3 regions of the Nonomuraea sp. KM90 genome follow, and region 3 is predicted to be linked to each of the others. Evidence: riboswitches for the same ligand, from Rfam matches in the RefSeq annotation. Region 3 holds a riboswitch; each other region holds the start of a gene.

Region 1 (10,058 bases), on a different contig from region 3:
CCCACCGGCGCCCTGGACTCGGTCTCGGGCAACGGGGTGATGGAGCTGCTGCACGAGCTGAACGCGAGCGGCACCACCATCGTGATCATCACGCACGACCGGGAGATCGCCGCCAGCCTGCCCAGGCAGGTACGGATGCGCGACGGCGAGATCATCTCCGACTCCGCCGACGGCTCCCGCGGGGAGCCCTGGCCCGAACCCATGGAATCCGGGGTGGCGTGATGGCGGTCATCGAGGTGCCGCGGCCGAAGCTGGCGCCGGCCAGGATGCGGCCGCGCGACGTGATGCGGGTCGGCGCGGTCGGCCTGCGTACGCGCCCGCTGCGGGCGTTCCTGTCCGCGCTGGGCATCGCCATCGGCATCGCGGCCATGGTCGGCGTGGTCGGGCTCTCGTCCTCCTCGGGCGCCGAGCTCGACCGCCAGCTCTCCGCGCTGGGCACGAACCTGCTCACGGTGTCGTCGGGCACCACGCTCATGGGCGAGGCCGCCCAGATGCCGGTGGACGCGGAGGCGATGATCGAGCGGATCGGCCCGGTCGAGTCGGTCTCGTCGATCGGGAAGGTCGCCGAGGCCAAGGTGTACCGCTCGGAGCAGATCCCCGAGGCCCAGACCGGCGGCATCAACACCTACGCCGCCCGCCTCGACCTGCCCGCCACGGTGGGCGCGACCCTGCGCAGCGGGACGTGGCTCAACGCGGCCACCGAACGTTTCCCGGCCGCCGTGCTCGGCTGGGCCGCCGCCCAGCGGCTCGGCATCGGGTCGGCCGGCCCGGACACCCAGATCGTCGTCGGCGGCATCCGCTTCACGGTCGTGGGCATCCTGGAGCCCGTGGCGCTGGCCACGGACCTGGACAGCGGCGTCATGGTCGGCTGGCCGGTGGCGGAGAAGGAGCTCGACTTCGACGGGCACCCGACCACGCTCTACACCCGGTCGGACGAGGCCCAGCTGGAGGCGGTACGCCAGGTGCTGGCCGGCACGGCCAACCCGGAGGCGCCGAACGAGGTGGACATCTCCCGCCCGTCCGACGCGCTGGCCGCCAAGCAGGCGACCAGCCAGGCGTTCGCCAACCTGCTCCTGGGCGTGGGCGCGGTGGCCCTGCTCGTGGGCGGGGTCGGTGTGGCCAACACGATGGTCATCTCGGTCCTGGAGCGCCGCGCGGAGATCGGCCTGCGCCGCTCGCTGGGTGCGACCCGGGGCCAGATCCGCACGCAGTTCCTGGCGGAGTCGCTGCTGCTGTCCGCGATGGGCGGCCTCGGCGGCATCCTGCTCGGGACGGGGGTCACGATGGGGTACGCGTTCTACAGCGGGTGGCCCTCGGTCGTGCCCGCGTGGGCCACGATCGGCGGCCTGGCCGCGACCCTGGGCATCGGCGCCGTGGCCGGCCTCTACCCGGCCATCCGCGCCTCGCGCCTGTCCCCGACGGAGGCGCTGTCCACCCCGTAGGGAGGACGCGCGCCTACCCGGGCGCGTAGCAGATCGTCCTACCCACGACCTGGACCCCGGGCTCGTCCCCCGAGAGCACCGTCAGCTCGAACGTCACCCGCGTCCGCGGATTGCGCAACACCGCCACGGCCTGGGCCTCGTCCCGCAGGTCCAGGTCGTCGACGACCTTGTGGTAACCCAGGGCCTGCAACCGCTCCAGCAGCCCGGCCGTGGCGTCCACGAGGTCGCTCTCCGCCCGGAAGAAGTGCCGTGCCCGTCCCTGCCCGCACGCGTCGTCCGTCACCGACTCCACCGCCGACAGGTGCAGCTCCGCGGCGCTGAGCAGGCTGGTGGCGTCGGTGTCGAGCTGCCGGGCGGCCTCTTCGAGGGTGGGCGGCTCGGCCGCCGCCGCGCAGGCCGTCACCGCCACGACACAGAAGAGCACCGCGGAAAAGGCGTGACGGCGGGCGCGCACGACCGGACCTTATCGAAGATCTCCACCGGCTAACGGGCAAATCACACAAAAGGCACAAACGTGTGCGGCGCGTGGCCGCGGCGGGCCTCAGCATAAAGCCGTCTTTTGCGGGCAGATCATGACGGTGTACGGCAGGCGCCCCCAACCGGAGCCGGATGACCTTCGAAACTGACGACAAGGCACGCGTCACCCTCGTTGCGCACCCGTTCGGCCTGCGTATCACCGGCGAGATCGACCGCGGCAACCGCCACCTGCTCGGCGACGCCCTCGACTGGGCGATCAACGCGGGCAGCAACGACATCCGGCTCGACCTGTCCGGCCTGACGTTCATCGACGTGGCGGGGATGCGCCTGATCGTCGCCGCTGCCGCGCGATTATCCTCGGAGCGGGAGATCGTCCTCGACCCGGTCTCGCGCACGGTGCGCCGCGTGCTCGAGGTGACCGGCTGGGCGGACGCGCCGGGCCTGCGGGTGGGTCACTGATCCCCCGGCTCGGTGAGGAGCTGGACGGCCAGCGTCCGATACACCCACTCCTCATACCGCTCGGGTGACCAGCCCCGTTCCGCCACCAGCAGCAGGAAGAGCTCGGGGCTGAGCAGTGCGAACAGCACGTCGGCCGCCACCTCCACCGGCACGTCCGGCCGCGCGCCCGGCTTGGCCATCAGCGAGGCGGCCGTGGTGCTCTGCACGACGTGGCGCGGATCGGTGCCCAGCGGCCAGAGCGCCGCCACCTCGGGGTCCATCGCCACCGCCGTGTCCAGCACCTTGATGATCGGCGCCACCCGCTCGAGCACCGGCCGCGTGCCGCGCACGTGGGCCCGCAGGTGCGCCCCGGCGTCCCCGGTCGCCATGGCCGCCTGGAACCAGGGCCGGTCCATGGTCGCCACCGGCTCGTCGTCACCCGCGACGGTGACGTCCACCAACTCCTTCAGCAGCGTGCGCTTGTTGCCGAAGACGAAGTAGATGGTCTGCACGGCGACGCCCGCCAGCTCCGCGATGTCCTGCAGATTCGTGGTGCCGTAGCCGTCGCGGACGAACAGCTCCCCGGCCGCCTTCAGGATCCGCGCCCGGGTCTCGCGGGCCTTCTGGGTGCGCTTGCTGACCCTCTTGACATCGCTCATAGCTAGAGTTTAACTCTAGTCATCGTTACTAGATGCCAACTCTAGAGATGGAGTCCAGTCATGGCCTACCTCCGCATCATGAGCTACACCGCCGACCCCTCCGACGCCGAGCTGCTCCTCGCCAGGCGCGCCGCGCTCATCGCCGCGGTCCGCGCCAAGCTCCCCGGTCTCATCGAGACCAGGATGGTCAGGGTCGACGACCGAACGTGGACCGACTCCTGGCGCTGGGAGTCGAAGGCCACCTTGGAGGCCGCCGTCGCGGCCGCGCACTCCATGCCGGAGACCGAGCCGGCGTTCGCGCTGGTCAAGGACATCACCAGCCAGGAGGGCGAGATCGTCGACGAGCGATGAGCCGGGGCGGCCCTGGGAGCGCGCCTCCCTAGGGCCGCCATCGGCGCAGGTCCGTGTCCTTCTCGTACGGCTGCGCGTCCGGATAGGTCAGCAGCTCCACCGTCCCGCCCCAGGGCGTCCGGCAGTAGGCGAACCGGTTGCGCTCGCCCGCCTCCGGCCCCGGCAGCGGCACCGGCTCGGACAGCTCGGTCCCGCCCGCCTCGGTGACCAGCCGCAGCGCGGCCTCCAGGTCGTCCACGTACAGGGCGACGTGCTGCCAGCCCAGGTCGCACGGCACCACCGCGTCGGCCTGCCGCGGCCCGCTGAACTCGAACAGCTCGATCCCGGGCCCGTTCGGCAGGCGCAACATGCGCACCGCGACCTCGACGGTTCCCTGGGGCACGCCGAGCCGCCGCTCGGTCGCCCATCCGCCCTTGGGTCCCTGCTCCCGGGGAAGGGTGTCGTAGAGCACCTCGGCCCCGAAGGCGCGGGCGAAGAACTTCGTCGCCGCGTCGAGGTCGGGCACGGTCACCCCGACGTGGTCGATGCCGCGGACGGTCATGGACTGCCTCCTGTTCTGGACAGCGCGTCGAGCTTGCGTTCGATGCGGTCGAGCCGGGTGTGCAGCTCCTGGACGTCGCCGCGCTCGGCGGTCTCCTCCTCGGGGCGCAGCCGGACGAGGACGGCGCCGCCCGGCTCCAGGCGTACCAGGCTCGTGTCGGCCACGGTCGTACCGCCTCTGAGCTGGATCGTCACGTCCAGGTCGGCCTGCCGCACGCCGAGCCGCCGCAGCGCCGAGGTCAGGTAGCGCCCGTCGCGGGCCAGCACCACCGGGTTGCCCTCGACGAGCCTGCCGACCATGGGCACCGCCGCGGCGAACCGCACCACCACCGCGTTGACCGCCATCAGGATCACCACCCCGGCCAGGCCGCCGGCCAGGGAGTTGTCGGGTCCGATGATCGCGTTCTGCACGACGTTGCTCATCAGCAGCATGACGACGAAGTCGAAGTTGTTGAGCTGCGCGATGCCGCGCTTGCCGCCGATCCGCAGCAGCGCCGCCACGGTCAGGTAGACGGCGACGGTCCTGATGGCCTTGTCGGCGAGTGAGACCCCGGTGTGGAAGAGGTCGTCCGTCATGTACGGCCGCCCCGGAACCTCCCGATCAGTCCCAGCTCGTCCACGCACCTGCCCAGCCCGAGCGCCACGCACTCCAGCGGGCGCTCCGCCCGGTGCACCGGCATGCACAGCGCCTCGCGCAGCCGCCGGCCCAGCCCGCGCAGCAGCGCCCCGCCGCCGACCAGTACCGCGCCGCGAACCCCGAGGTCGGCGGCCAGCTCGGCCGGGCACCGCTCGACGGTCTCCTCCGCCGCCCGCGCGATGGACTCGATCGGCTGCGCGGTGACCTCGAAGATCCGCTGGACGGGCAGCGCCAGGTCGCGCTCCCGGCCGGTGTCCGGATCGCGGGCCCGCACCACGACCTCCGCCTCCCCGCCGCCCGCGCGCCGCTTGGCCGACTCGGCCTCGGCGTCGTCGAGCTGCAGCCCGTGCTCACGCTCGACGTAGCGGGCGATGGCCCTGCTCACGGCCCGCCCCCCGTACGGGACGGAGCCGGCTGCCACCACGGACTCGCCGGACAGCACCGCGATCCGGGCGGAGTCCCGCCCGATGTCGATCACCATGTGGCCGGTGCAGTCCGTGAGCGACAGGCCCGCGCCGAGCGCCGCCGCCAGCGCGTGCGGGATCAGCCGCACGGTCCTGGCGTCGGCCTCGTACGCCACGTCGCGCAGCGCGGCCCGGTCGATCGGGGTGGAGTCGCCGGGCAGCGCCAGGACCAGGCGCGGCCGGGCGTACGGGTGCCAGTGCACCTTGCGCAGGAAATGGCGGATCATGCGCCGGGCGAGCTCGGCGTCGGCCGGGAGCCCACCGCTGACCGGCCAGCACGTCCGGCCGCCGGCGCCCAGGGCGGCGGCTTCCGCGCCGTACCCGATGACCTTGCCGGTGCGGCCGTCGCACATGACGGCGGAGGGCTCGTCGAGCACGATGCCCTTGCGCTTGGCGTAGATGCGCGTGCTCGCGGCCCCCAGATCTATCGCCAGGTCACGACCGAGGAGACTCATCGCGGGATCTATTTCCTGGGTCGCTCCAACACAACACCAGGAACAGAGCCAGTCCCCTTTACCGTTGGCCGGTCAGCGCCGCCTGAGGTCGGCCACGGTCTCGTCGGCCCACTGGATGACGGTCCTGGCCTGGGCCAGGCCCAGGTCGAGCGCGTACCGGCCGAACTCGCCCGCCGGCTTGCAGCCGAGCACCGCCAGCCGCTTCTGGTAGCGGGCCTTGATCCGCTCGACCACCTCGACCGCCCGGTCCCGCTCCATCAGCGGCAGCAGGAACGCCATGAGCGCGACCTCGCTGCGGGGTGTCACCGACGGCGTGTGCTCGCCCATCCACTCGTCCAGCTCCCGCGCCCCCTCCGGGGTGATCGCGTAGATCTTGCGCCCCCGGGCGCCCTCCGACTCGACCTGTACGAGCCCGTCGGCCGCCATCTTCACCAGCTCCGGATAGATCTGCGTGTGCCCGGCCTGCCAGACGTGGTTGAGCGAGTGCTCGAACTTCTTGGCCAGGTCGTAGCCGCTCGCGGGGCCGACGGCAGAGAGCAACCCGAGCAGTGCGATCCGTAGGGACATGAGGGCCAGCATATCGAAGCCTTGACATGTCAGAAGTTACATGTAAGTTCTCACATGTGAAAATTGACACTAAGGCGCGGGGCAATGGGCTGGTGCTCCTGGCCGTGCTCGGCGGGATGTTCCTGGCGATGCTGGACCAGACGATCGTGGGCACGGCGCTGCCCCGCATCACGGCGGAGCTGGGCGGCAGCGGGCTCTACACCTGGGTGGTGACCGCCTATCTGCTCACCTCCACGGTGACCGTGCCGCTCTACGGCAGGCTGTCCGACCAGCACGGCAGGAAGCCGCTGCTGCTCATCGGCATGGTGGTGTTCGTGCTGGGCTCGGCGCTGTGCGGGGTGGCTCAGGACATGGTGCAGCTCATCGTGTTCCGCGCGGTGCAGGGGCTCGGCGCGGGCGCGCTGCTGCCGCTGTCGATCGCGTTGATGATGGAGATGTTCCCGCCGGGGTCGAACGGCGCCCGGGCGCAGGGGGCGATCGGCGGGGTGATGGGGCTGACGTTCCTGGCGGGGCCGTTCCTGGGCGGGTTGTTCACCGACCACGCGAGCTGGCGCTGGGCCTTCTACGTGAACGTGCCCCTCGGGGCCGTGCTGATCGCCATCGTCGCGCTGCGCCTGCCGAGGCGGCCCGGAACGGGCGGCGGGCGCCCCGACTACGCGGGCATCGCCGTCTTCACCGTGGCCATCAGTGCGCTGCTGCTGGGGCTGACCGAGAAGGGCCTGGACGGCCACACGTGGACGGACGCCGCCGTGGCCGGGCCGATCCTGCTCGCGCTGGTGCTGCTGGCGGTGTTCGTGGCCGTCGAGCGGCGGGCGGCGAGCCCGATCATGCCCATGGGCCTGTTCGCCAACCGCACGTACACGCTGGTGAACCTGACCTCGTTCTGCACCGCGTTCTGCATGTACGCCGGGGTCGTCTTCCTGCCGCGCTATTTCCAGGAGGCGCTGGGCGTCAGCGCCACCGAGTCGGGGCTGCGGATCTACCCGATGACGCTGGCCATGGTGGCGGGCAGCGTGCTGATGGGCACGCTGATGTCCAGGACCAGGGTGTACAAGCCGTGGCTGGTCGCCTCGCCGTTCCTGCTGGTCACCGGCGCGGTGCTGTGCCTCGGCCTGACGCCGGCCACCGGCGGCCTGGCGCTGGCGCTGTGGATGTTGCCGCTGGGGCTGGGGATGGGCCCGATGCTGTCCGGGCTGACGGTGGCGGCACAGCAGTCGGTCGAGCCGCGGCACCTCGGCGTGGCCTCGGCCAACCTGACCTTCTTCCGGCAGATCGGCGGCTCGGTGGCGCTGGCCGTCGGCGGCACCCTCTACACCGCGGAGGTCGCCGCGAGCGCGCCCGCGCACGGGATGGCCGCCGCGCACGCCTCCGCGGCGGCCGTGGTCATCCCGTCGCTGGGAGTGGTGGGGGCGATGATCGCCCTGGTGGCGCTGGTGGCCATGCCGAACAAGCGGCTGGAGGCGCCGTCCGTGCCGCAACACAAGGTTGAGGCCGGTTTCGCGTCATAAGCGGCTCCATGCGAAGCTGTGATTGTCCCCAACACCATGGAGGTCCTCATGGCGGATACACCGGAGCCGGAAGTCAGCGAAACTCCCGAGGACGAGATGAAGCGCAAGTTCCGCGAGGCGCTGGAGCGCAAGCGCGACCAGGCCGCGGGCTCAGGCGCCGGTGGCAGGGGCGTCGACCCATCGAAGATCCACGGGGCGCACGGTCCGGCTACGAGTAAGAGATCGTTCAGGCGCAAGAGCGGCGGCTGAGGCTGGATTTCTCAGGGGGTACGGCATGCCGTGCCCCCTTTCTCTTTACCTTCGAAGGTAGATCTTCGACTCTTTCATACGATTCGTTTGCGTTTGTCCGAATCGGTAGTTAGAGTAATCGCCATTACCAGCCGGTGACCTAGTCCTTACCCAAGATGGACCACCGGTTGGCGCCGAATCCCGAACCATCGGGAACCGGGGAACCACCTCACTGGGGTGAATCCGGCCGCGTGCCGGTAGGGCATCTCCACGCCCGAACCCGTCAGCTAACCCGGTAGGCGTGATGGAGAGGAAACATTACCCCATGCACCACCGCGTCGTACCCCCAGACAGCGCCGTGCCGGCCGCCCACTGAGCGGTCCCCTTCCTCAAGGCTCGTATTTTGCGCTCCGCGCAGCATCGTCAGGTGCTCTAGCTCCGCTGCGCGTGCTCCCCCTGTGAGCGCAACTCCCTGTCCCCTCGCGAAGGGTTTCACTTTTTCATGTCTGCTCGATTTGGCCTGCGTTCCTTCACCCTCCTCACCACCTCCGCCATCGCAGCGCTGACCATCGTCGGCACTCCCGCCCACGCCGACACCGACACAGACGAGAAGGTCCTGCTCAAGGGCTCCACCACGGCGTCGTACTTCTGGGACGACTCCTCCGGCCGCGCCGGCGACACCGGCCTGCCCGCCAGTGGCAAGCCCATGCAGAAGGGGCTGGCCGCCAGCCCGAGCTGGCCGCTGCTGACCGAGGGCTACGTGGTCTACAAGGGCAAGAAGATGCCCTTCTTCGTGGGTGACCGCGGCCCCGGCGCTCCCTCCAACCGCGGCATCATGCTCGACCTCGACGCCAAGACGTTCGCCGAGCTGACCGGCGGCGAGTTCAACTCCGACACCCTGGGAGTGGACGGCGTCGGCGGCCAGGGGCACATCGAGGTCGACTACGTCATCACCAAGTGGGGCGACGGCGTGGGCAAGAAGAACTACCCGGTCGCGTTCTCGACCGGCGCCTGGGCCGAGCGTGACCGTAACCCGGCCACCCCGCCGCAGGTGGAGGAGTCCTCGTCGCAGGGCGGCGTGCTCCTCTCGGGCCCCGTTCCCGCCGAGCACTGACTTTACGCGGGCTGACCAGAATGTCATTCTGGTCGTCGTGACCACGCGCGTAGCCGCAAACGGCATCGAAATCGCCTACGAGAGCTTCGGCTCACCGTCGGGACGTCCCCTGCTCCTCATCATGGGGCTCGGCGCCCAGCTCATTCAATGGGACGAAGGGCTCTGCGAGCTGCTCGCGGAGCAGGGACATCACGTCGTACGGTTCGACAACCGCGACGTCGGCCTGTCGACGCACTTCCACGACCTGGGGGTGCCCGCGATGGGCACGCCCTCGCCGTACCTGCTGGACGACCTGGCCGACGACACCGCGGGCCTCATGGACGCCCTCGGCTGGCCGGCCGCCCACGTGGTGGGAGCCTCGATGGGCGGGATGATCGCCCAGACGCTGGCCATCCGGCATCCGGCGCGGGTGCTGACCCTGACCTCGATCATGTCCACGCCCGGCCCCTCCGTCGCCCCGCCCACGGAGGCCGCGTCCGCGGTGCTGATGGGCCGGCCGGCCGCCGACCGCGAGGCGGTGCTGGCGCAGGCCGTGCAGACCTGGTCCGTCATCGGCTCGCCCGGCTACGAGCTGGACCGGGAGAGGATCGCCGCGATGGCCGGGCTGGCCTACGACCGCTGCTTCGACCCGGCCGGCACGGCCCGGCAACTGGCCGCCATCATGGGGTCGGGGGACCGTACGGAGCTGCTGGCCTCGGTGGCGGTGCCCGCGCTGGTGCTGCACGGGGAGGCCGACCCGCTGGTCCCGGTGGCCGGCGGTCGCGCGACGGCGGCGGCCATCCCGGGGGCGCGGCTGGTGACGTACCCGGGGATGGGGCACGACCTGCCGCGCGCGCTCTGGCCCGACTTCGTCACCGAGATCACCAAGCTGACCTCCGCCTGACGCTCGCCGGTGGCCCGCCCCCCGCCGGGGAGCGGGCCACCATGAGGGCGGTCAGACCTCCAGCTTCCCCTCGATGCCCTTGAGCTGGTGCCGGGCCAGCGCCAGGTTGGCGCGCCCGCGGTCGAGCGCCAGGTAGAGGAACAGCCCCTTGCCGCCGCGCCCGGTGATCGGGCGGATGATGTGGTACTGCCCGCTCAGCGTGATCAGGATGTCCTCGATAGCGTCCTTGAGGCCCAGCGAGTCCATCGTGCGGAGTTTGGCCTTGACCACCTCCGTGTTGCCCGCCGCGGCGACC
Region 2 (10,058 bases), on a different contig from region 3:
AGTCCCTCGTGAACGCGTTCACAAGCGCCGGATAGACTCAGTGGGACCGCCGGGGGGATCCGTGGACGTGTCCCCCCAAGCCCGCCGTGCCTTAAGGATCCACACCAGTGAACAAGCCCGTCGTTCTGGTCGCAGAGGAGCTGTCCGAGGCTGGCCTCGCCGTACTCGGAGCTGATTTCGAGGTCCGCCACACCGACGGCGCCGACCGTTCCCAGCTGCTGCCCGCCCTCGCCGAGGTGGACGCGCTGATCGTCCGCTCCGCCACGCAGGTCGACGCCGAGGCCATCGCCGCGGCGCCCAAGCTGCGCGTGGTCGCGCGCGCCGGCGTCGGCCTCGACAACGTCGACGTCGAGGCGGCCACCAAGGCCGGTGTCATGGTCGTCAACGCGCCGACCTCCAACATCACCAGCGCCGCCGAGCAGACCATCGCCCTCATCCTGGCCAGCGCCCGCAACACGGCCCAGGCCCACGCCGCGCTGAAGAACGGGGAGTGGAAGCGCTCCAAGTACACCGGTGTCGAGCTCGACGAGAAGGTCGTCGGCATCCTGGGCCTGGGCAAGATCGGCCAGCTCGTGGCGCAGCGGCTGCAGCCGTTCGGCGTCGAGCTGATCGCCTACGACCCCTACCTGCCGCCGGCCCGCGCCGCGCAGATGGGCGTCAAGCTGCTCAGCCTCGAAGAGGTGCTCAAGCAGGCCGACTTCATCACCGTTCACCTGCCCAAGTCCAAGGAGACGCTCGGGCTCATCGGCGACCGGGAGCTGCACCAGGTCAAGCCGTCCGTCCGGATCGTCAACGTCGCGCGCGGCGGGATCGTGGACGAGGGCGCGCTCTACTCGGCGATCAAGGAGGGCCGGGTCGCGGGAGCCGGCCTGGACGTGTTCGCCAAGGAGCCGTGCACCGACAGCCCGCTGTTCGAGCTGGACCAGGTCGTCGCCACGCCGCACCTGGGCGCCTCCACGCACGAGGCCCAGGAGAAGGCCGGCACCCAGGTCGCGCGGAGCGTGAAGCTGGCGCTGGCGGGCGAGTTCGTGCCCGACGCCGTCAACGTCCAGGGCGGGGCGGTCGCCGAGGACGTCAAGCCGGGCCTGCCGCTGGCCGAGAAGCTCGGCCGGGTCTTCACCGCGCTGGCCGGCGAGGTCGCCACCAAGCTCGACGTCGAGGTGCGCGGCGAGATCGCCTCCCAGGACGTGCGGGTGATCGAGCTGGCCGCCCTCAAGGGCGTGTTCGCCGACGTGATCGAGGAGCAGGTCACCTACGTCAACGCCCCGCTGCTGGCCAAGGACCGCGGCATCACCGTCGAGCTGGTGACCAGCTCCGAGAGCCCCGACTGGCGCAACGTGGTGACCGTGCGCGGCGTGCTCGCCGACGGCCGTACGGTCTCGGTCTCCGGCACGCTCTCCGGGCCGCGCCAGATCACCAAGATCGTCGAGGTCAACGGCTACGAGATGGAGATCGAGCCGACGGCCCACCTGTGCTTCTACACCTACACCGACCGTCCCGGCATCGTCGGCGTGGTGGGCAGGCTGCTCGGCGAGCACAACATCAACATCGCCTCGATGCAGGTGGCCCGTGACGTCAAGGGCGGCAAGGCGCTCATCGCGCTGACCGTCGACTCCGCCATCCCCGCCGAGGTCGTCGAGCAGATCGGGGCCGAGATCGGCGCCGAGAGCGGCCGTTCGGTGGACCTGGAGGACTGACCTCCCACACCGGCCGGGGGCCGTCACCCGTCTTGGGTGACGGCCCCCTTGCGTCTCACGATGCGAGATAGTAGGACATCCAAGCAGCATGCTCGGGTACTGTGACGGGTAATGCGCCAGGTTCTCGTACTCATTACCTGCCGCGGCGGGGCCTGTTAGGGCAGGTCGACGACCCGCCGCGGAGAGCGGCGTTGGCGTCGGCCACTAAGTCCCTTCGTCCGGTCCGTGACCCGGACCACGAGATCAGGCCCGGTCGGATTCGCGACCGGAGTCCGGCTTCCCCCTTCAGGAATTCTGGAACGCGCCCGCGAGAAGAGATGAATCGCATGTACGAGATGTATGCCTGGAACCGTGCCGAAGACCACGACGACGAGGCGGCCGAGGCCGTCCAGACCGCGCTGGACCGCCGCGACAACGGCGGCGCCCCTCAGAACTCCAGCCGGTAGAACACGGCCGTCCGCCTCATCGCCGGCAGGGCGCCGACGATCCAGGCCGAGATGCGGTGCGTGATCGACAGGCGGTCGAATCCGTCGAGGTCGAACGCGCTCACCGCCGACAGGCCCGGCCCGGGAAGCGCTCCACGATCGCCCGCGGCAGCGCGGCGCCCTCGGCCGGGTCGAGGTAGTAGAGCAGGCCCTCGGTGACCACCAGCGCGGGAGCGTCGCCGGGGACCCGCTCCAGCCACGCCAGATCGGTGACCGATGACCCGATCGTGGCGTGGCCTGCGCGCCCGGGGAACAGCCTGTCGCGCAGCTCGATGACCTCCGGGTAGCCCACGTCGTACCAGCTGACCGACGGCGGCTGAGCGCCACGGCCTGGCGCCGCCGGGTCCGATGCCCGTCCCGGTGAAGTCGTGGTCGATCCGCCGCCACGCTACGCCTGGGACAGGGGGTACGGACACCTGCCGTTGTGGATACGGAGAGTGCTGGTAGCGTCGCGCTGCGTATCCATTCCATGAGGAGGTTCCCCCCCATGCACGCTTCCCTGACCGCGATCCGCCGCGCCGTCGCCGTCGCCGTCCCCGCGCTGGCCACCGCGGCCCTGCTCGCCGCTCCCGCCCACGCGCAGGCGGCCGAGCTGACCATCACCAAGTACCACGGTGGTGTGGCCCAGCGCTGGGTCCTGATCTGCGACCCGGACGACGGTAACCACCCCGACCCGTTCGCCGCCTGCGACAGGCTGCGCGAGATCGGCGGTGACCTCGACCAGATCCGGTTCCGCCCGGACGTCCCGTGCCCGCGGATCTTCGACCCCGTCGATGTCCAGATCCACGGTCATTTCCACGGCGAGCCGCTGGACCTCGCCGAGCAGTACCCGAACCCCTGCTTCGTGGAGCGCCTGGCCGCCCCGATCGTGCCCTGACGACCTGGAAGAGAGCCCCTGAGGCGACCTGAAAGAGAGCGGCCCCGGGCTCGCGGGGCCGCTCTCGGCTTCTCAGAGGGTGGCGGTGAGCGTGGCCGGGGCGGAGGACCGGCGCTGCTTCAGCACCTCGGTCCACTGGCGCACGCCCTTGGGATCCGGCCGGACCGCTCCCACGAACGCCTGTCTGCGCCAGGTCGAAAGCTTCTCCTCCTTCACGACGTCGCCCGTGCGCGGCGCATGCACCATGTAGCCGGGCTTCGAGATCATCCCCACGTGACCCAGGTTGCTGAAGAACACCAGGTCACCGGGCTCTAGATCGTTCCATGCGATTTTCCTGGAAAATGCCCCGTACTGTTCGCGGGCGGTGCGCGGCAGTTCGATGCCCGCGGCTTCGTAGGACCTGAGCATGAGCCCGGAGCAGTCGTACCCGCTCCTGCTGGTCCCGCCCCAGACGTACGGGGTGCCGCGTTTGTCCATGGCGTAGTCGAGGGCGATCTTCCAGGCGGGCGTGGGGGCCTGCGCCTCCTGGATGCGCTTGATCTCGGCGCCGGTCAGGGTGGTGGTGTCTTTGTCCGTGGTGGCCCGGGGTCCGTCGGTGGCGGCCTGGGCGGCTGGGGTGGCCAGGATGAGCCCGGCGACACCGGCCGCCAGGGCAATGGCGATGCGAGACAGAACACTGTCCTTCCATGCGGCCGACCGGGTTAGCTGACGGGCTCGGGCCTGGAAGACGGCCCTACGGCGGTGCCGATTCGCCCCTGGGGGAAAGTTGGGTCCCCGGCTCCACGCAGCGGCTGCGTGGATTAGGCCAGACGGACTCTAACGAAACGGTCAAAAGGTCGCAAATGCCTCAAAACCGGACGTCCGAAAAATGAGATGATGTGTTCGTCAGACGAGACGAGCCGGTAAGGTACCGCCCATGGAGTCGCGTAACATCCGCTTGGCCGTCATCCCCGGGGATGGCATCGGCACCGAGGTCGTGGCCGAAGGACTCAAGGTCCTGGAGGCCGTAGGCACGAAGATCGAGCCCACGCACTACGACCTGGGCGCCGCACGCTATCACCGCACCGGCGAGACGCTGCCGGACGCGGTGCTCGACGAGCTGCGCGGCTACGACGCGATCCTGCTCGGCGCCATCGGCGACCCCAGCGTGCCGCCGGGCGTCCTCGAGCGCGACCTGCTGCTGCGGCTCCGGTTCGAGTTCGACCACTACGTCAACCTGCGGCCGGTCAAGCTGTTCCCCGGGGTCGAGACCCCGCTGGCCGACACGCCCGCCGAGGACATCGACATGATCGTCGTCCGCGAGGGCACCGAGGGCCTCTACGCCGGCACCGGTGGCACCATGCGGCGCGGCACGCCGCACGAGATCGCCACCCAGGAGTCGCTCAACACCGCCCACGGTGTCGAGCGCGTGGTGCGTTACGCGTTCGAGAAGGCCAAGTCGCGGCCGCGCAGGAAGCTGACCCTCGTCCACAAGACCAACGTCCTCACCTACGCCGGCGACCTGTGGCAGCGCACGGTCAACCGGGTGGCCGAGGAATACCCCGAGGTCACCACCGACTACAGCCACATCGACGCGGCCTCGATGTTCTTCGTCACCCAGCCGGAGCGCTTCGACGTGGTCGTCACCGACAACCTGTTCGGCGACATCATCACCGACCTCGGCGCGGCCGTCGCGGGCGGCATCGGCCTGGCCGCCAGCGGCAACATCAACCCTGAGCGGACCACGCCCAGCATGTTCGAGCCGGTCCACGGCAGCGCGCCCGACATCGCCGGCCAGGGCAAGGCCGACCCCACCGCGACCATCCTGTCCGTCGCCATGCTCCTCGACCACCTGGGCCTGCACGCCGAGGCGGCCAGGGTCGAGCAGGCGGTCGCCGACGACATCGTGGAGCGCCTCGCCGGCTGGGCCGGCCGCACCACGACCGAGATCGGCGACGACATCACCGCGCGAGTATCCGGCTAGGACCGCCTAGCCCCGAAACAGCGCCTGGCGGTCCGAGAGGACTCGCCAGGCGCTTTTTCGCGTCCGCGTTCCGGCCGTGGAATGGGCTTATCACCCCCATTGGCCGCTTGCCATCCCATATGGCGAGACAATAGGAAGTACGGACTGCCCTCCCGGCCACGGCCGCTCACCGCCACCGGCTCGCAGATCCGCAGACAGTGGGCAGATTCCGGTAGATTTCGGTAGATCGCAGAGAGAAGGACCTCCGTCATGACCATCGCTCAGAAGCTCAGCTTCGACGTGCAGCTATCCGACCACGCTCGCACCGCGGCCGAGCGGGAGCAGGTACTGGCGAACCCCGGTTTCGGGCAGACCTTCACGGATCACATGATCTCGATCGACTACACCGAGGGGCAGGGCTGGCACGACGCCAGGCTCATGCCGTACGGGCCGCTCTCGCTCGACCCGGCCACCTCGGTCTTCCACTACGCGCAGGAGCTGTTCGAGGGCCTGAAGGCCTACCGCCAGATCAGCGGCTCGATCGTGACGTTCCGCCCGTACGCGAACGCCTCCCGCTTCAACCGCTCGGCGCTGCGCATGGCCATGCCCGAGCTGCCCGAGGAGACGTTCGTCGACTCGCTCGAGCTCCTCGTCGAGACCGACAAGGAGTGGGTGCCCACCACCGAGGGTCACAGCCTCTACCTGCGCCCCTTCATGATCGCCACCCAGGCGGGGCTCGGGGTCAACTACCCGTCGAAGACGTACAAGTACATGGTCATCGCCTCGCCGGCGGCCTCCTACTTCACCGGCGGGATCAAGCCCGTCTCCGTCTGGCTGTCCACCGAGTACACGCGGGCCGCCCCGGGCGGCACCGGCTTCGCCAAGTGCGGCGGCAACTACGCCGCGGCGTTCGTCGCGCAGCGGCAGGCGGTGGAGAACGGCTGCGACCAGGTGGTGTGGCTGGACGCGGGCGAGCACAAGTACGTCGAGGAGATGGGCGGGATGAACCTGTTCTTCGTCTTCGGCAACAAGCTCGTCACCCCCGAGCTCACCGGCACGCTGCTGCCCGGCATCACCAGGGAGTCCATCCTGGAGCTGGCCGGCGACCTGGGCCTGGAGACCGAGGAGCGCCTCGTCTCGGTGGACGAGTGGCAGTCCGCGTGCGAGTCGGGCGAGCTCACGGAGGTGTTCGCGTGCGGCACGGCCGCCGTCGTGACGCCGGTGGGCGTGGTGAAGGGCGCCGACCGCTCCTGGACCGTCGCCGACGGCACGCCCGGCCCGGTCACCATGCGGGTGCGCGAGGAGCTGGTGGGCATCCAGTACGGCGCCCGCCCCGACGCCCACAACTGGATCCACAAGATCGTCTGATCGTGTCCCCTCGGGGCGGCAGGCCCGCCCCGAGGGCCCGCGCTAGTTCTTCCTGATCATCGTCATCCCGTCGGCCACGGGCAGCATGAGCACGCTCACCCGGGGATCCGCGATCACCAGGTCGTTGAACTGCCGTATCTCGACCGTCGTGATCTCCTCGTGCGCCGGGTCGGCTACCCAGCCCCTGCGCAGCGTGTTGTCCGCCAGCAGCAGCCCGCCCGGCCGCAGCCGGTCCATCAGCAGCTCGTAGTAGGCGGGGTAGCTGCCCTTGTCGGCGTCGATGAAGGCCAGGTCGACCGTCTGGTCGAAGGTGGCGAGCGTCTCCTTGGCGGGCCCGATCGTGAGCGTCACCCGGTCGGCCACCCCCGCCTCGTGCCAGTAGCGGCGGGCCACGGACGTCCACCGCTCGCTGATGTCGAAGCAGTGCAGGGTGCCGCCGGACAGTCCGCGGGCGATGCACACGGACGAGTATCCGGTGAACGTGCCCACCTCCACGACCACCTGGGGCGCCATGAGCTGCGTGATCATGGTGAGGAATCGGCCCTGGTCGGGGGAGATCTGCATCGCCGCGTTCTCGCCCGCGATCTCGGCCGTCTCCTTCTCCAGCTGCTCCAGCAGGGGGTCGGGTGGAGTGGTGTGCTCGAACACGTATCTCGCTACGGCAGAGTCAAGGAGGTATGCCTTCATGCGGCCATTGTTTCCCCTTCGGATAGGGTCTGCGCGATCGACGAGGTGAGAGTGGGCTGATGATGAAGCGGTTGATGGCGGTGGCGGCGGCGTTCGTGGCGATCGTCGTGCTCGGGGCGCTGTCGTTCTTCTCGGGGACCGGTGTGTCGTCCGAGGGGGTGACGCTGACCCGGCAGGCGGACGGTTCGATGATCCTGGCCGACCTGGCGAGCGAGGCTCCCGTGCTGGACGTGTTCGAGGACTTCGACTGTCCCATTTGCAAGGACATGCATGCCAAGGTGGACGGCACGATCCAGAAGCTGGCGCGGGAGGGGAAGGTCAAGGTCGTCTTCCACGCCGTGACGATCTTCCAGGACGAGCCCATGCGCTCCAACTCCATCCGCGCCGCGGCGGCCGCCCGCTGCGTCCCGGAGACGAACTGGCTGGCGTTCAGGGACGAGGTGTACGCCATGCAGCCCGCGCCGCACGGCGAGGCCTCCGGGTTCACCGTCGAGGAGCTGGCCAAGGCCGCCAGGAAGGCCGGGGCCTCGGTGGACTCGTGCGTGACGTCGCAGTCGTACGCGAAGGCGCACGTGGCGGAGACGGCCAAGATCCGGCTGGAGGGCACGCCGACCGTGCTGCTCGACGGGCGGTTGCTGGGCAACGAGGCGTTCGACCCGGCGGCGCTCGAGCAGGCCATCACGGGAGGCGACGGGGTCCAGGTCTGAGGCCCAGGTGTGACGTGCGGTGTCCCAGGACGTGAGACCGGTGTGCCGAATGGTGAATTCATGTGGCAGACTGGGCGGCACCATGTTCTACGGTCTGCTCATTATCGGCAGGCGCGCTGGCTGACACAGGGACACCGCCAGCGCGCAGACCTCTCACGTCCGTGAGGGGTCTTTTTGTTTTCCCGGACACCACAAACCTTCTTCCAGAGAGAAGAGAGACTCATGGCCGACGACCGCTTCCACGTATACGACACGACGCTGCGTGACGGCGCACAACAAGAGGGCCTCAACCTCACGGTCGCCGACAAGCTCGCCGTCGCGCGTCACCTGGACAGCCTGGGCGTCGGCTTCATCGAAGGGGGCTGGCCGGGCGCCAACCCCAAGGACACAGAGTTCTTCAGACGAGCTCGAACAGAGCTCGATCTGAAGCACGCGCAACTAGCCGCGTTCGGCGCGACCCGCCGGGCAGGTGTCAAGGCAGCCGACGACCCATTGGTAGCCGCGTTGCGCGAATCCGGCGCGCCGGTCGTGACCCTTGTCGCCAAGAGTCACGACCGGCACGTGGAGCTGGCCCTCCGCACGACTCTCCAGGAGAACCTCGCGATGATCCGCGACACGGTCTCCCACCTCCGTGCGGAGGGACAGCGAGTCTTCCTCGACGCCGAGCACTTCTTCGACGGTTACAAGTCCAATCCAGCCTACGCGCTGGAGGTCCTCAGGACCGCGGCCGAAGCCGGGGCCGACGTCATCGCCCTGTGCGACACGAACGGCGGCATGCTCCCCGACGAGCTGGCCGAGATCGTCCTCGACGCCGTACGCACCAGCGCCCGGGTCGGCATCCACTGCCACGACGACACGGGCTGCGCCGTGGCCAACACGCTGGCCGCCGTCAAGGCGGGCGCCACGCACGTACAGGGCTGCGCCAACGGCTACGGCGAGCGCTCGGGCAACGCCAACCTCTTCACGGTCGTGGCGAACCTGCAGCTCAAGCGCGGTTTCGACCTCGTTCCCCAGGGCGCGCTGGCCGACATGACCCGCATCGCCCACGCGATCACCGAGGTCACCAACGTCACCCCCAACTCCCACGCCCCCTACGTCGGCATGTCCGCCTTCGCCCACAAGGCCGGCCTGCACGCCAGCGCCATCAAGGTCGACCCCAACCTCTACCAGCACATCGACCCCGCCCAGGTGGGCAACGACATGCGCATGCTGGTCTCCGACATGGCGGGCCGCGCGTCGGTGGAGCTCAAGGGCCGCGAGCTGGGCTACGAGCTGACCCCCGAGCACACCAAGACGCTCGTGGAGCGGGTCAAGGACCTGGAGTCGAGGGGCTTCACGTTCGAGGCCGCCGACGCCTCCTTCGAGCTGCTGCTGCGCGACACCGTCGAGGGCGAGCGCAGGCGCCACTTCGAGGTCGAGTCCTGGCGCGTCATCGTGGAGCGCACGAAGGGCGGCGAGCTGGTCAGCGAGGCCACGGTCAAGCTGCACGCCAAGGGCGAGCGCATCGTGGCCACCGGCGAGGGCAACGGCCCGGTGAACGCCCTGGACAAGGCCGTCCGCCTGGCGCTGGAGAAGCTCTACCCCGAGCTGGCGAAGCTGGAGCTGGTGGACTACAAGGTCCGCATACTCGAGGGCACGCACGGCACCGACGCCATCACCAGGGTCCTCATCACCTCCAGCGACGAGACCACGGAGTGGGCCACGGTCGGGGTGGCGGAGAACATCATCGACGCGTCGTGGCAGGCCCTGGAGCAGGCGGTCACGTACGGCCTGCTCCGCGCCGGCCGGGACTGCGGCTAGATCAGCCCGGCGGAGAAGGTCACGCCGTCCACCGTGACCTTCCCGCCCGAGCACGACACCTTGGGCGAGTCCGTCCCCGGCACGACGATCGTCAGCAGCGACTTCGCCGCCGGGGACACCACCACGTTGGTCGCCTGCTTCGACAGGTACGTCGGCGACACCCAGCCCAGCTTGCCGCCCCGCTCCACCTTCTGCCCGCCGGCCCGGTCGCACGACGCGAGCTGCAGCAGCGTGACCTTGAACTTCCCGTCCGCCAGGACCACCTTGCCGCCGCCCTTGGAGACGACCTTGAGCGACGGGGCGAACCGCCACACGTTCCGGACCTTCTTGCCGCCCGACGCGGTGTCCAGCACCGCCATCAGGTCCTCGCCGTGGTTCACCAGCACCGACCTGGTACGGCTCACCCCGTACGCCTTGTCGGTCAGCTTGAACGCCTGCCGGTCCTTGCCGTAGTCGGTCTCGACGAGCTTGCTGGCCGTGCGCGGCCTGAACCCG
Region 3 (10,058 bases):
AGGGCGAATACGTCGGCGCGGTCACCGCCCCCGGGATCGAGATCTCCGTGGACGCGCTGGCCGCCGCCGGGGCCCAGCTGCACAAGGTGGAGCTCGTCCGGCCGCGCTCGGTGATCGCCAAGAACACGGTCGAGGCGCTGCAGGCCGGCATCATCTACGGCTTCGCCGGCCAGGTGGACGGCATCGTGGAGCGCATGGCGGCCGAGCTGGCCGACGACCCCGACGAGGTGACCGTGGTGGCCACCGGCGGGCACGCGGCGCTGGTCGTGGGCGAGTCGCGGTCGATCGACGTGCACGAGCCGTGGCTCACGCTCATCGGGCTGCGCCTGGTCTACCACCGCAACACCACCTGACAAGGCGAACGAGCGGCCCCCGCTCGGGCAGGGGGCCGCTCGTGTCTTCAGACGTCACTCGCTCTCGGCGGTGTAGAGGTACTCCCAGGGGCCGCACTTGCTGGGGTAGTTGCTGTGCGGGCCGATCTGGCACACCTTGGCGCGCAGGCTGTAGACGTCGTGCTCCTGGAAGGAGAACTTCTTGTAGCCCGGGTAGCCGCAGTACTTCTTGTAGTAGACCGGGGACCAGTCGTGGTCGAAGTCGCTGGCCTCGAACTTCACGAAGGCGCACTTGCCACCCTGGCCGTAGGAGCGGTTGTCCAGGTCGTACAGGCGGCCTCTGACCGAGACCTCGTTGGAGTCGCCCTGGTGGTCCCAGTCGACGCTGACCCGGCCCTCGGCCTTGGCCAGGTGGTACTTGGAGTAGACCGGGCCCCAGTACTCGGAGTAGTCGTCGTGGTCCGACGTGGTGGCGCTGGCGGCCGACGGAAGCGACAGGGCCACGGCGGTGGTCGCGGCGACAGCGAGGAAACCGGTCGCGATCTTCTTCAACATCTTCTCTCCTTGAGCTCCCCTGGGCCGGCTCCCTGCCGGCTCCCCCCTGAGCTCGTGAGATATTGATAGGCGAGGGCTCTTGCAGCGGTCCTGCAGAGAACCGACGAGCCCTTGCAGTTCGCCATATCCCCTACCCTTTGATGTTGTGAGCGACGAACTTCCCGAGCAGATGCGCATCCGGAGGGAGAAGCTCGACCGCCTTCGCAGCGAGGGCGTCGATCCTTACCCGGTGAATTTCCCACGCACGGCGACCAACGCCGAGGTCAGGGAGAAATACCAGGGCCTGGAGCCCGACACCGCCACCGGCGACACGGTCGCGGTCGCGGGGCGCGTCATGCTCAACCGCGTGGGCGGCAAGCTCTGCTTCGCCACGCTCCGCGACGGCGGCGCCGACCTGCAGGTCATGATCTCGCTCGACAAGGTGGGCGAGGAGTCCCTGGCCCGCTGGAAGCGCGACGTCGACCTGGGCGACCACGTGGGCGTGCGCGGCGAGGTCATCACCTCCCGCCGGGGCGAGCTGTCGATTCTGGCCGAGAGCTGGGAGATCACCGCCAAGTGCCTGCGCCCGCTGCCGGAGAAGCACGTCGGCCTCACCGACCCCGAGGCGCGAGTGCGCCAGCGTTACGTCGACCTCATCGTCAACGACGACGCCAGGAAGATGGCGCGGGTCCGCAGCGCCACGGTGCGCGCGGTGCGCGACTTCTGGCACGAGGAGGGCTACCTCGAGGTCGAGACGCCGATGCTGCAGCCGATCCACGGCGGCGCCACGGCCCGGCCGTTCAAGACCCACATCAACGCCTACGACATGGAGCTCTACCTCCGCATCGCGATCGAGCTCTACCTCAAGCGGCTCGTGGTCGGCGGCATCGAGAAGGTCTTCGAGATCAACCGCAACTTCCGTAACGAGGGCGCGGACTCCACGCACAACCCCGAGTTCACCATGGTCGAGGCCTACGGCACCTACCTCGACTACAACGGCATCGCGGACCTGACCCAGCGGATGTACCAGAAGGCCGTCATGGCCGCCCTGGGCACCTCTGTGGTCGTGCACGAGGGCACCGAGATCGACCTCGGCATCGCCGAGTGGCCCCGCGTCACCCTCTACGACGCGGTCTCGCAGGCCGTGGGCGAGCACATCACCACCTCCACCACTCTGGAGGAGCTCCGCAAGCTGGCCGACCATCGCGAGATCCACTGGGACCCGAAGTGGGGCTCGGGCAAGCTCGTGCAGGAGCTGTTCGAGGCGCTCGTCGAGCACACGCTCGTCCAGCCCACGTTCGTCATGGACTACCCGCTGGAGACCTCGCCGCTGGCCCGCACCCACCGCGACGACCCGCTGCTGACGGAGAAGTGGGACCTCATCGGCTTCGGCACCGAGCTGGGCACCGGCTACTCCGAGCTCAACGACCCGATCGAGCAGCGCCGCCGCCTGGTCGAGCAGTCCCTCCTGGCCGCCGGGGGCGACCTGGAGGCGATGCAGCTCGACGAGGACTTCCTGCAGTCGCTCGAATACGCGATGCCGCCGACGGGTGGCATGGGGGCGGGCATCGACCGGATGATCATGGCCTTCACCGGCCGCAACATCCGCGAGACCATCCTGTTCCCGCTGGTCAAGCCCACCCACTAGGGCCGGGGCAGGCGCACCGGCAGCGCGGCCAGGCCGCGTAGCACCACGTTCTCCTTGTACGGCGGCGCCGGGTCGGCCAGCTCCAGCTTGGGCGCCGCCGCGGCCAGGGCGGACAGCGCGATCTCGCCCTCCATCCTGGCCAGCGTGGCGCCGAGGCAGAAGTGGATGCCGAGCCCGAACGCGAGGTGCCGCCCGGGCTCCCGGGTGACGTCGAAGCGGTCGGGATCGGGAAAGGCCGCCGGGTCGCGATTGGCCGCGCCTATCACCGCCATCACGAGGGTGCCCTTGGGCACCGGCACGCCGGCCAGCTCCACGTCCTCCATCGTGAGCCTGGAGGTGAGCTGGACCGGCGGGTCGTACCTGAGCACCTCCTCGACCACCTGCTTGGGCCGCTCCGCGGCGTGCGCCAGCAGGCCGTGCCGGGCCAGGTGCAGCACCCCGTTGCCGATGAGGTTGACGGTGGTCTCGTGCCCGGCCACGAGCAGCAGCACGCAGGTGGCCAGCAGCTCGCCCTCGGTCAGCTCCCGTACTTGCGTCAGGGCGCTCAGGAGGTCGTCCCCGGGGCGCTCGCGCCGGATCGCGGAGAGCTCGCGGAAGTAGTCGCGAAACTCCCTTCTGGCGCGCCCGGTTTCCGATACGAGGTCGTCTGTAAGCATCGGGTCAAGGCCGCGAGCCAGGATCTCGCTCCAGCCGCGGAAGCGCTCCTCGTCCTCCGGAGGCACCCCGAGCATCTCGCTGATGACCATGACCGGCAGCGGGTACGCCAGGCCGGACACGAGATCGGCCTCCTCGGGCAACCCGGCGACCAGCTCGGCGGTGATCGCCTCGATCCGCGGGCGGAGCCGTTCCAGCATGCGCGGGGTGAAGGCCCTGCTCACCAGGGCACGCAGCCTGGTGTGGTCGGGCGGGTCCAGCCACAGGAACGATTCGACGGGCTGACCTGGGTTGTTCCGGTTCGCCTCGGCGGAGCCGCGGCCGAAACGCGGGTCGCGCAGCAGCACCGTACAGAGCTCGTGGGTGGTGGCGACGAGCAGCCCGCCGCGCGTGCGGAAGAGAGGCCCGCGCGCGCTCATCTCGCGATAACGGGCGTACGGATCGCGCAGGAACCCTTTGTCGAACGGGTCGAAACCCAGGACGTCCGCCGCGCTCATCGACGCCGGATCCGGAGCTGGAGAAGACTCGACGAGATCACTCATCGGGCGACGATCGGTGCCGACATATCGCGAGTACGTCACATATTTCGGATCATGTCAATAGTGCTCGTCAAGGGTGGAGATTGTCATGCTTGACGACCTTTCCAGGATGCGTTTACCGTCTGCGAGGAGCAACTTTGGCCGGGTCGATCGGTCCAAGTTCTGCTGTTGGGGGGGAGGGCTCCCGATGGATGTGCTCACTGAAGGTGTTGAGCTGAGCCATGCGGACCTTGCGTTGCTGGCGGAGCTGGCCAAGGGGGTCACGGTCGACCGGGTGGGGAGACGACTGGATATCAGCGGGCGGACGGTACGCCGGAGGTTGCGGGGCATCTGCGACCGCATCGGCGTGGCCACGGCGATCGAGGCGGTGGCCTGGGCTGCCCGCCGCCAGTTGATCTAGCGGCGGGCGGTGCCCGGGGCTCAGTCGGCGATGCGGACGGCGCCGGCGAACGGCCGCCGGGCGATCGAGGCGATGCGGACGACGTCACCGGTCTGCGGCGCGTGCACCATCATGCCGCCGCCGAGGTAGATGCCCACGTGGTGCAGGTCGTTGTAGAAGAAGACCAGGTCACCCGGCCGCAGCTCCTCGCGGGAGATGTGCCTGCCGGCGGTCCACTGGCTGCCCGTGTAGTGCGGCAGGGAGATGCCCACCTGCTGGTAGGCCGCCATGACCAGGCCCGAGCAGTCGTAGGAGTTCGGGCCTTCTGCGCCCCAGACGTACGGCTTGAGCTGCTGCGTGAGCGCCCACCGGGCGGCCTGCGCCGCCTTGCCGCCGCCGATGATCGGCAGGTTCACGCGCACCGCCCGCGTGCCGGGCCGGCCGGCCTCGCCCAGCGCCCGCTGGAACAGGTTGCTCTCGACCTTGGTGACCAGCTTGGTGATCTTGTCGCGCTTGGTGTCGAGCTCGGAGACGAGCTCCTGGACCTCCTCGATGCGCGTCTTGGCGCCGGCTCTGGCGCGCTCGGCGGCCTCCCTGGCCCTGGCGACCTGGTTGACCTCCTCGCCCTGCTGCTGTTCGAGCACGTACGTGGTGGCGGCGCGGTCGAGGAAGGTGTCGGGATCCTCGGAGGTGGCGAACGCCAGCGCCTTGCCCAGGCCGCCGGTGATGTAGGCGTTCTCGGCTAGCAGGGCGGCCTTGGCGCGCTTGGCCTCGAGATCGGCCTCACTGGTCGCCAGCGTCTTCTGCGCGGCCTCGGAGGCCTTCTTGGCGGTCTTGAGCTTCTCCCGCTGGCCGTTGTACTCCTCGGACAGCGTCTCGATCTCCGTGTGCATCTTCTCGACCTGCTTGGCCAGGTCCTGGAGCGACGGTTTGGGGTCCGCGGACGCCGAACCGACGGGGATGGCTATCAGCAGCGCGGCGATTGTGACACTTACCACACCGAAGCGGCGCGGTCGCCGGGCCCGTTCCGGAGGGCGGGCGTGCTTGCCCGCCGCCTTCCCCCCACGGTTGAGCGTGAGCTCCACCAACCAGCTCCTCTCATAGACGCCTACCGGGTTAGCTGACGGGTTCGGGCCGGAGCAGCCCTACCGAATGATTCGGATTCACCCCAGTGGTGGCGTCGGGTGACGCCACCGGCGGGTCCCCGGCTCCCCTCGCGGGGATTGGGCGTGTCCCCCTCGTCGCGATACGCGGGGAACATCGTCGCAGGACACTAATGCACTCCGGGTTCGTGCTCAACCAGAACTGCCGAGTCTGTAGAGGTTTCACAACCGAAGGGTCACAAGGTGATCTCGTGCACGCTCGTGCAGAACCGACTTTATGTCCTGTTTGCCGTCGATGGGGCCGAATGCAGAGATCCGCGGGGTGCGTGCCCGCATGGCAACGGGATGTAACAGGATGAGCCCAGAGATGGGAGTTAGGGCTGAGCCGTAATGACATCTGTACTCTGGAGAGCCATGGAGCAGGTGGCCGAACTGACAGTGCCCGAGACCGCGGTGGTGGTCCGGCGTGCCCGCACGCCCGACGTGCGGACGGTCAGGCGCCTGGTGGACACCTACGCGGGCGCGGGACCGCGGCTCCTGGAGAAGGCCACGGTGACCCTGTACGAGGACGTACAGGAGTTCTGGGTGGCCGAGCTGGGCGGACAGGTCGTCGGCTGCGGCGCACTCCACGTGCTCTGGGAGGACCTCGCCGAGGTCCGCACCGTTGCCGTGGACCCCGAGTGCCGGGGGATGGGCGTCGGCCATCGGATCGTCTCAGCTCTCATACAGCAGGCGAAGGATCTGGGTCTGCGGCGTGTATTCTGCCTGACTTTTGAGGTCGACTTCTTCGCGAGGCATGGCTTTCGCCCGATTCAGGGCACACCGGTCTCCCCTGAGGTGTACGCCGAACTGCTGGCCTCGTACGACGAGGGTGTGGCGGAGTTCCTCGACCTGGAACACGTCAAACCGAACACCCTGGGCAACACCCGCATGCTGCTCCATCTGACATCGGGTGACGCGGACCTTGACCAGATGGAAAGGTGATTGTTGATACCTATGTCGATACGTTGGGCAGCACAGGCATGTGTCCTGACACGTGCCACATGCGCACTCGAAGCGAGGTGACACGGTGAGCACCGGACAGCCGCCGTATCCACAGGACGAATCCGGCGAAAATTCTGCGCCTGCCACCCCCTACGGGCAGCAGAACACGGGCCGCCACCCCGGCGAGCCCGATCCCGACGTCACTGTGGTCGGCTACCGGGCGGACGATGCCTACGGGCAGCAGCCCCAGTACGGCCAGCAAGGCTATGGCCAGCAGCAGGGCTACGGCCAGCAACCTCAGTACGGCCAGCAGCAGGGCTACGGCCAGCAGCAGCCGCAATATGGCCAGCAGGGCTACGGACAGCAACAGCCGTCCCAGCCCGGCTACGGCCAGCAGGGCTATGAGCAGCAGCAGGGCTACGGTCAGCAGCAACAGCCGGCCCAGCCCGACTACGGTCAGCAGGGCTACGGCCAGCAGCAGGGCTACGGTCAGCAGCCGCAGTCGGGCCAGCAGCCGCAGTACGGTCAGCAGCAGGGTTACGGCCAGCAGGGTTACGGGCAGCAGCAGCCGTCCCAGCCCGACTACGGCCAGCAGGGTTACGGCCAGCAGCAACAGCCGTCCCAGCCGTCCCAGCCCGACTATGGCCAGCAGGGCTACGGCCAGCAACCGTCCCAGCCTGACTACGGCCAGCAGCAGGGCTACGGCCAGCAGCCGCAGTCGGGCCAGCAGCCGCAGTACGGTCAGCAGCAGGGTTACGGCCAGCAGGGCTATGGACAGCAGCAGCCGTCCCAGCCCGACTACGGTCAGCAGGGTTACGGTCAGCAGCAGGGCTACGGCCAGCAGCCCCAGTCCCAGCCTGACTACGGTCAGCAGCAGGGTTACGGGCAGCAGCAGCAGTCCCAACCCGGCTACGCCCAGCCCGGCTACGGCCAGCAGCAGTACGGCGACCAGCAGCAGTACGGCCAGGCCTACGGGCAGCAGCCCCAGGCTTACGGCCAGGGCGGTTACGGGCAGCAGCCCGGTTACGGCCAGCCCTACGGCCAGCCGGTCGGCGTCCAGCCGCCCGGGGCGCCGGCGCCGCTGGCGGAGTGGTGGCAGCGGCTGGTGGCCAGGATCATCGACGGTGTCATCTTCGGCATCGTGCTGTTCCTGGTGCAGTTGGTCCTCACCCCGCTCTATCCCTCCTACAGCTCCATCACCGGGATCACCAGCGGCCTCACCTTCGGGCTTTTGTACTACCTCGTGGTCTCGATCGTCGCGACCCTGATCTACGTCGCCTACGACTTCCTCCTGGTCAAGATGAAGGGCCAGACGGTCGGCAAGATGGTGATGGGCATCAAGGTCGTCCAGATCGGCGGGCACGTGCAGCCGGAGGGCCTGCCGACCGACGTGTCGCTCAAGCGGGCGCTCGTGACGGTGGGCGGCTACATCCTCTACTGGGTGCCTCTGCTCGGCCCCCTGCTCGCCGCTGTGATCTACGCCCTCAATGGTGCATCGCAGCTCTGGGACAAGCCGCTGCACCTGACCTTCGCGGACAAGTTCGCGAAGACCGTGGTGGTGAAGATCAAGTAGTCCTCCGCACACACAAAACAGGGGCCGGCTTCCCGCCGGCCCCTGTGTTTTGTCCACGTGCCCGTACCAGAATGGAGATCCAAGCCGACGATGACGCGAGGTGGGAAGTTATGGCCGGGACGGTCCCGCGGCCGGACGCGCCGCCCGCGGAATGGTGGGAACGGCTCGCCGCCCGGTTGATTGAAGCACTCGTCTTCGGGGTCTTCTATTACATTCTGTTCATCGCGCTGTGGGGCATCTTCCGAACTGTCGGGATGATGGAGGTGTTCGAGGGGCGGCTCCCGGGCGTGTTCGCGTGGCTGGTGGCCGGGCTGGGTTATGCGGGCTACGACTGGTGGGCGCATTCCCGGTACGGGCGGACGTTCGGTAAGGCGATCATGAGGATTCGCCTGGCGCCGGGTGACCTGCCGTCCCGCGCACTGCTCAAACGGGCCCTGGTCTATCCCGCCCCCGTGATGCTGATGGGCATTCCGGTCGCCAATCTGCTGGCGGGAATGTTGCTCTTCGGCGTCGGGCTGCTCATCCTGATCGACAAGCCGCTGGAGCGGGGCCCGCACGACCGGCTGGCCGGTACGCGGGTGGTAAAAGATCTTCGCTGAGCCATCCGTACCTGGGCAGATGCCTGGTGGGTGCCTTTTCGCAAAATTTTCGCTTGATCCGGTAAGGAGCCTGGAGAGACTGGCATTAGGCTATGGGGCGTCCGGGTTGCCGGATGTTGGCGCCCCTGCGACGCGCAGGGCATCTGTGTGCCGCTATGGTCGGGTGCGGGCGGTAGTCGCCTGCGCTGTCATGAGGAGCCGGGCTCACCGGGCCGCGCTCCCAGCGCATAATGCGCCCCCGAAACCCCGCTAGCCGTGGAGGCGAGGACGAATGGAAGCCCTTACAGACGTATTGTCAGCGCTCATCCCCCCTGTGGTGGTGGGCGGCGCCTTCATCTTTGGCGTAGTGAAGTTGGTCCGGTCGGAGGCCCTGGGAGGCCGTCGAAACCGCGAGGATCAGCCCGAGAGCCAGAACTGATCGGCTAGTCAGCCGAATCCCCGTAGCGCTGAATTGTCTCCACGCCTTTCCGGGTATATGTTTGGGCAGGCGAATGAAACAATGCTCCGCGAAAGGATTGCGTAGATGGCCAAGCAGATCCAGGAGATTCTCATCGATGACCTCGATGGGGGCGAGGCCAATGAGACGGTCAGCTTCGCTATTGACGGCTCCTCCTATGAGATTGACCTCAGCGACCTTAACGCGAAGAAGCTGAGGGACGCTCTCACGCCTTTCGTGCAGCATGCGCGCAGGGCGGGCGCCGTACCCACGCGTCGCCGTGGCCGCGGCGGCAACCGTGCGATGAGCCGCGAGAAGAGCTCGGAGATCCGGCAGTGGGCCAAGGCTCACGGCCTGCCGGTCAGCGAGCGCGGCCGCATCGCCTCCACCGTCGTGGAGAAGTACGAAGCTGCTCACTAAGGAGCCGGCTCTCGACCATGCGCTTATGATGTTCGCCTTGGACCCCGGCGGCCGCCATAAGCGCATGATCGTTTCTGGGGTGTTCCCGAAACCGGGATCCTCCCCGGATGTTGATCTCCTGGGCCCCATATGCGGGCGTTTTGGGCACACGTTCCTGCCCACCCCGGCACTGATTCACCGGGCGGTGCCAGATATGTGATGGCGCCATGCTCCGCGCGGCCGAATGCCGTGTGGTGTGCCCACGCCGCATTCAACGAACGCCCGGCACGCGCGGCATGGCGTTCCCCGCCGTGCATTGCCACGAGGCGGCGACATTGGCCAGCCGCGGCGGGCGGGCGCCGCCCCCATCCAACCGCGCCCGTGGAACGGGCCATCGCGAAAATCGCGGGCGCGGTTAACCCGGTGGCGATCATCACTCGCTGTAACGCTTTTCGCGAGATCTTCATGGGCGTCCGGCCGCCCAAACCCCGCTCTGTGCGGAAGCGTCGCCTCGCTCGGCGGGTTGCGGGGGCGCTGGGTATAACGGCCGCCGGGAGCGGGGCATAACCCGCAAGTATGAGCATCCCTCGCACAATGTCGCTTCCCGGGGCACCGGTGCACAATCTTCGGCCCCTCAGAGTGCGATTGCCACGCAACTGCAAGAGTGAGGAGAGTGCCGGAATCCCGCCGCCGCCCGGGGATGGCGTCTCATGATGCGGGATGGATCCGGTAACCGGGCTGACCGGATGCCGGATTATCGATTACCGTGTGTACCGTATGTGTCCCGCCGTACGGATGTGCGGTCCGTACCGTGTTGTGCTCAGGGCGTAGCGCGCTCGCTTGGCCAAGCATTGCGGTGGGACATAGGATGATTAGGT

Evidence for each region. A riboswitch is a leader RNA that binds a small molecule or an ion and turns the genes downstream of it on or off. The one in region 3 is predicted to bind cyclic di-AMP.
Region 1: another riboswitch for cyclic di-AMP. It lies ahead of ACTWPW_RS03665 (hypothetical protein); the one in region 3 lies ahead of ACTWPW_RS25575 (C40 family peptidase).
Region 2: another riboswitch for cyclic di-AMP. It lies ahead of ACTWPW_RS02675 (C40 family peptidase); the one in region 3 lies ahead of ACTWPW_RS25575 (C40 family peptidase).

The regions. Positions count from the first base shown of each region.
Region 1 is NZ_JBQQCB010000002.1:234,782-244,839, forward strand. It holds gene ACTWPW_RS03605 (ABC transporter ATP-binding protein) at 1-222, shown strand, start outside; gene ACTWPW_RS03610 (ABC transporter permease) at 222-1,442, shown strand; gene ACTWPW_RS03615 (hypothetical protein) at 1,456-1,896, opposite strand; gene ACTWPW_RS03620 (STAS domain-containing protein) at 2,052-2,378, shown strand; gene ACTWPW_RS03625 (TetR/AcrR family transcriptional regulator) at 2,372-3,016, opposite strand; gene ACTWPW_RS03630 (hypothetical protein) at 3,077-3,367, shown strand; gene ACTWPW_RS03635 (VOC family protein) at 3,396-3,908, opposite strand; gene ACTWPW_RS03640 (DUF421 domain-containing protein) at 3,905-4,483, opposite strand; gene ACTWPW_RS03645 (rod shape-determining protein) at 4,480-5,463, opposite strand; gene ACTWPW_RS03650 (PadR family transcriptional regulator) at 5,536-6,030, opposite strand; gene ACTWPW_RS03655 (MDR family MFS transporter) at 6,087-7,538, shown strand; gene ACTWPW_RS03660 (DUF5302 domain-containing protein) at 7,587-7,787, shown strand; cyclic di-AMP (ydaO/yuaA leader) riboswitch at 7,949-8,083, shown strand; gene ACTWPW_RS03665 (hypothetical protein) at 8,269-8,880, shown strand; gene ACTWPW_RS03670 (alpha/beta fold hydrolase) at 8,918-9,763, shown strand; gene ACTWPW_RS03675 (hypothetical protein) at 9,815-10,058, opposite strand, start outside.
Region 2 is NZ_JBQQCB010000002.1:40,386-50,443, forward strand. It holds gene serA (phosphoglycerate dehydrogenase) at 108-1,697, shown strand; gene ACTWPW_RS02660 (hypothetical protein) at 2,125-2,247, opposite strand; gene ACTWPW_RS02665 (hypothetical protein) at 2,244-2,474, opposite strand; gene ACTWPW_RS02670 (SSI family serine proteinase inhibitor) at 2,670-3,059, shown strand; gene ACTWPW_RS02675 (C40 family peptidase) at 3,132-3,536, opposite strand; cyclic di-AMP (ydaO/yuaA leader) riboswitch at 3,735-3,876, opposite strand; gene ACTWPW_RS02680 (3-isopropylmalate dehydrogenase) at 3,976-5,022, shown strand; gene ACTWPW_RS02685 (branched-chain amino acid aminotransferase) at 5,272-6,369, shown strand; gene ACTWPW_RS02690 (O-methyltransferase) at 6,412-7,056, opposite strand; gene ACTWPW_RS02695 (DsbA family protein) at 7,116-7,763, shown strand; gene cimA (citramalate synthase) at 7,986-9,563, shown strand; gene ACTWPW_RS02705 (heparinase II/III family protein) at 9,560-10,058, opposite strand, start outside.
Region 3 is NZ_JBQQCB010000026.1:2,686-12,743, reverse strand. It holds gene ACTWPW_RS25600 (type III pantothenate kinase) at 1-353, shown strand, start outside; gene ACTWPW_RS25595 (hypothetical protein) at 408-887, opposite strand; gene lysX (bifunctional lysylphosphatidylglycerol synthetase/lysine--tRNA ligase LysX) at 1,033-2,514, shown strand; gene ACTWPW_RS25585 (cytochrome P450) at 2,511-3,710, opposite strand; gene ACTWPW_RS25580 (LuxR C-terminal-related transcriptional regulator) at 3,895-4,107, shown strand; gene ACTWPW_RS25575 (C40 family peptidase) at 4,128-5,171, opposite strand; cyclic di-AMP (ydaO/yuaA leader) riboswitch at 5,177-5,326, opposite strand; gene ACTWPW_RS25570 (amino-acid N-acetyltransferase) at 5,604-6,173, shown strand; gene ACTWPW_RS25565 (RDD family protein) at 6,259-7,746, shown strand; gene ACTWPW_RS25560 (RDD family protein) at 7,857-8,345, shown strand; gene ACTWPW_RS25555 (histone-like nucleoid-structuring protein Lsr2) at 8,869-9,201, shown strand.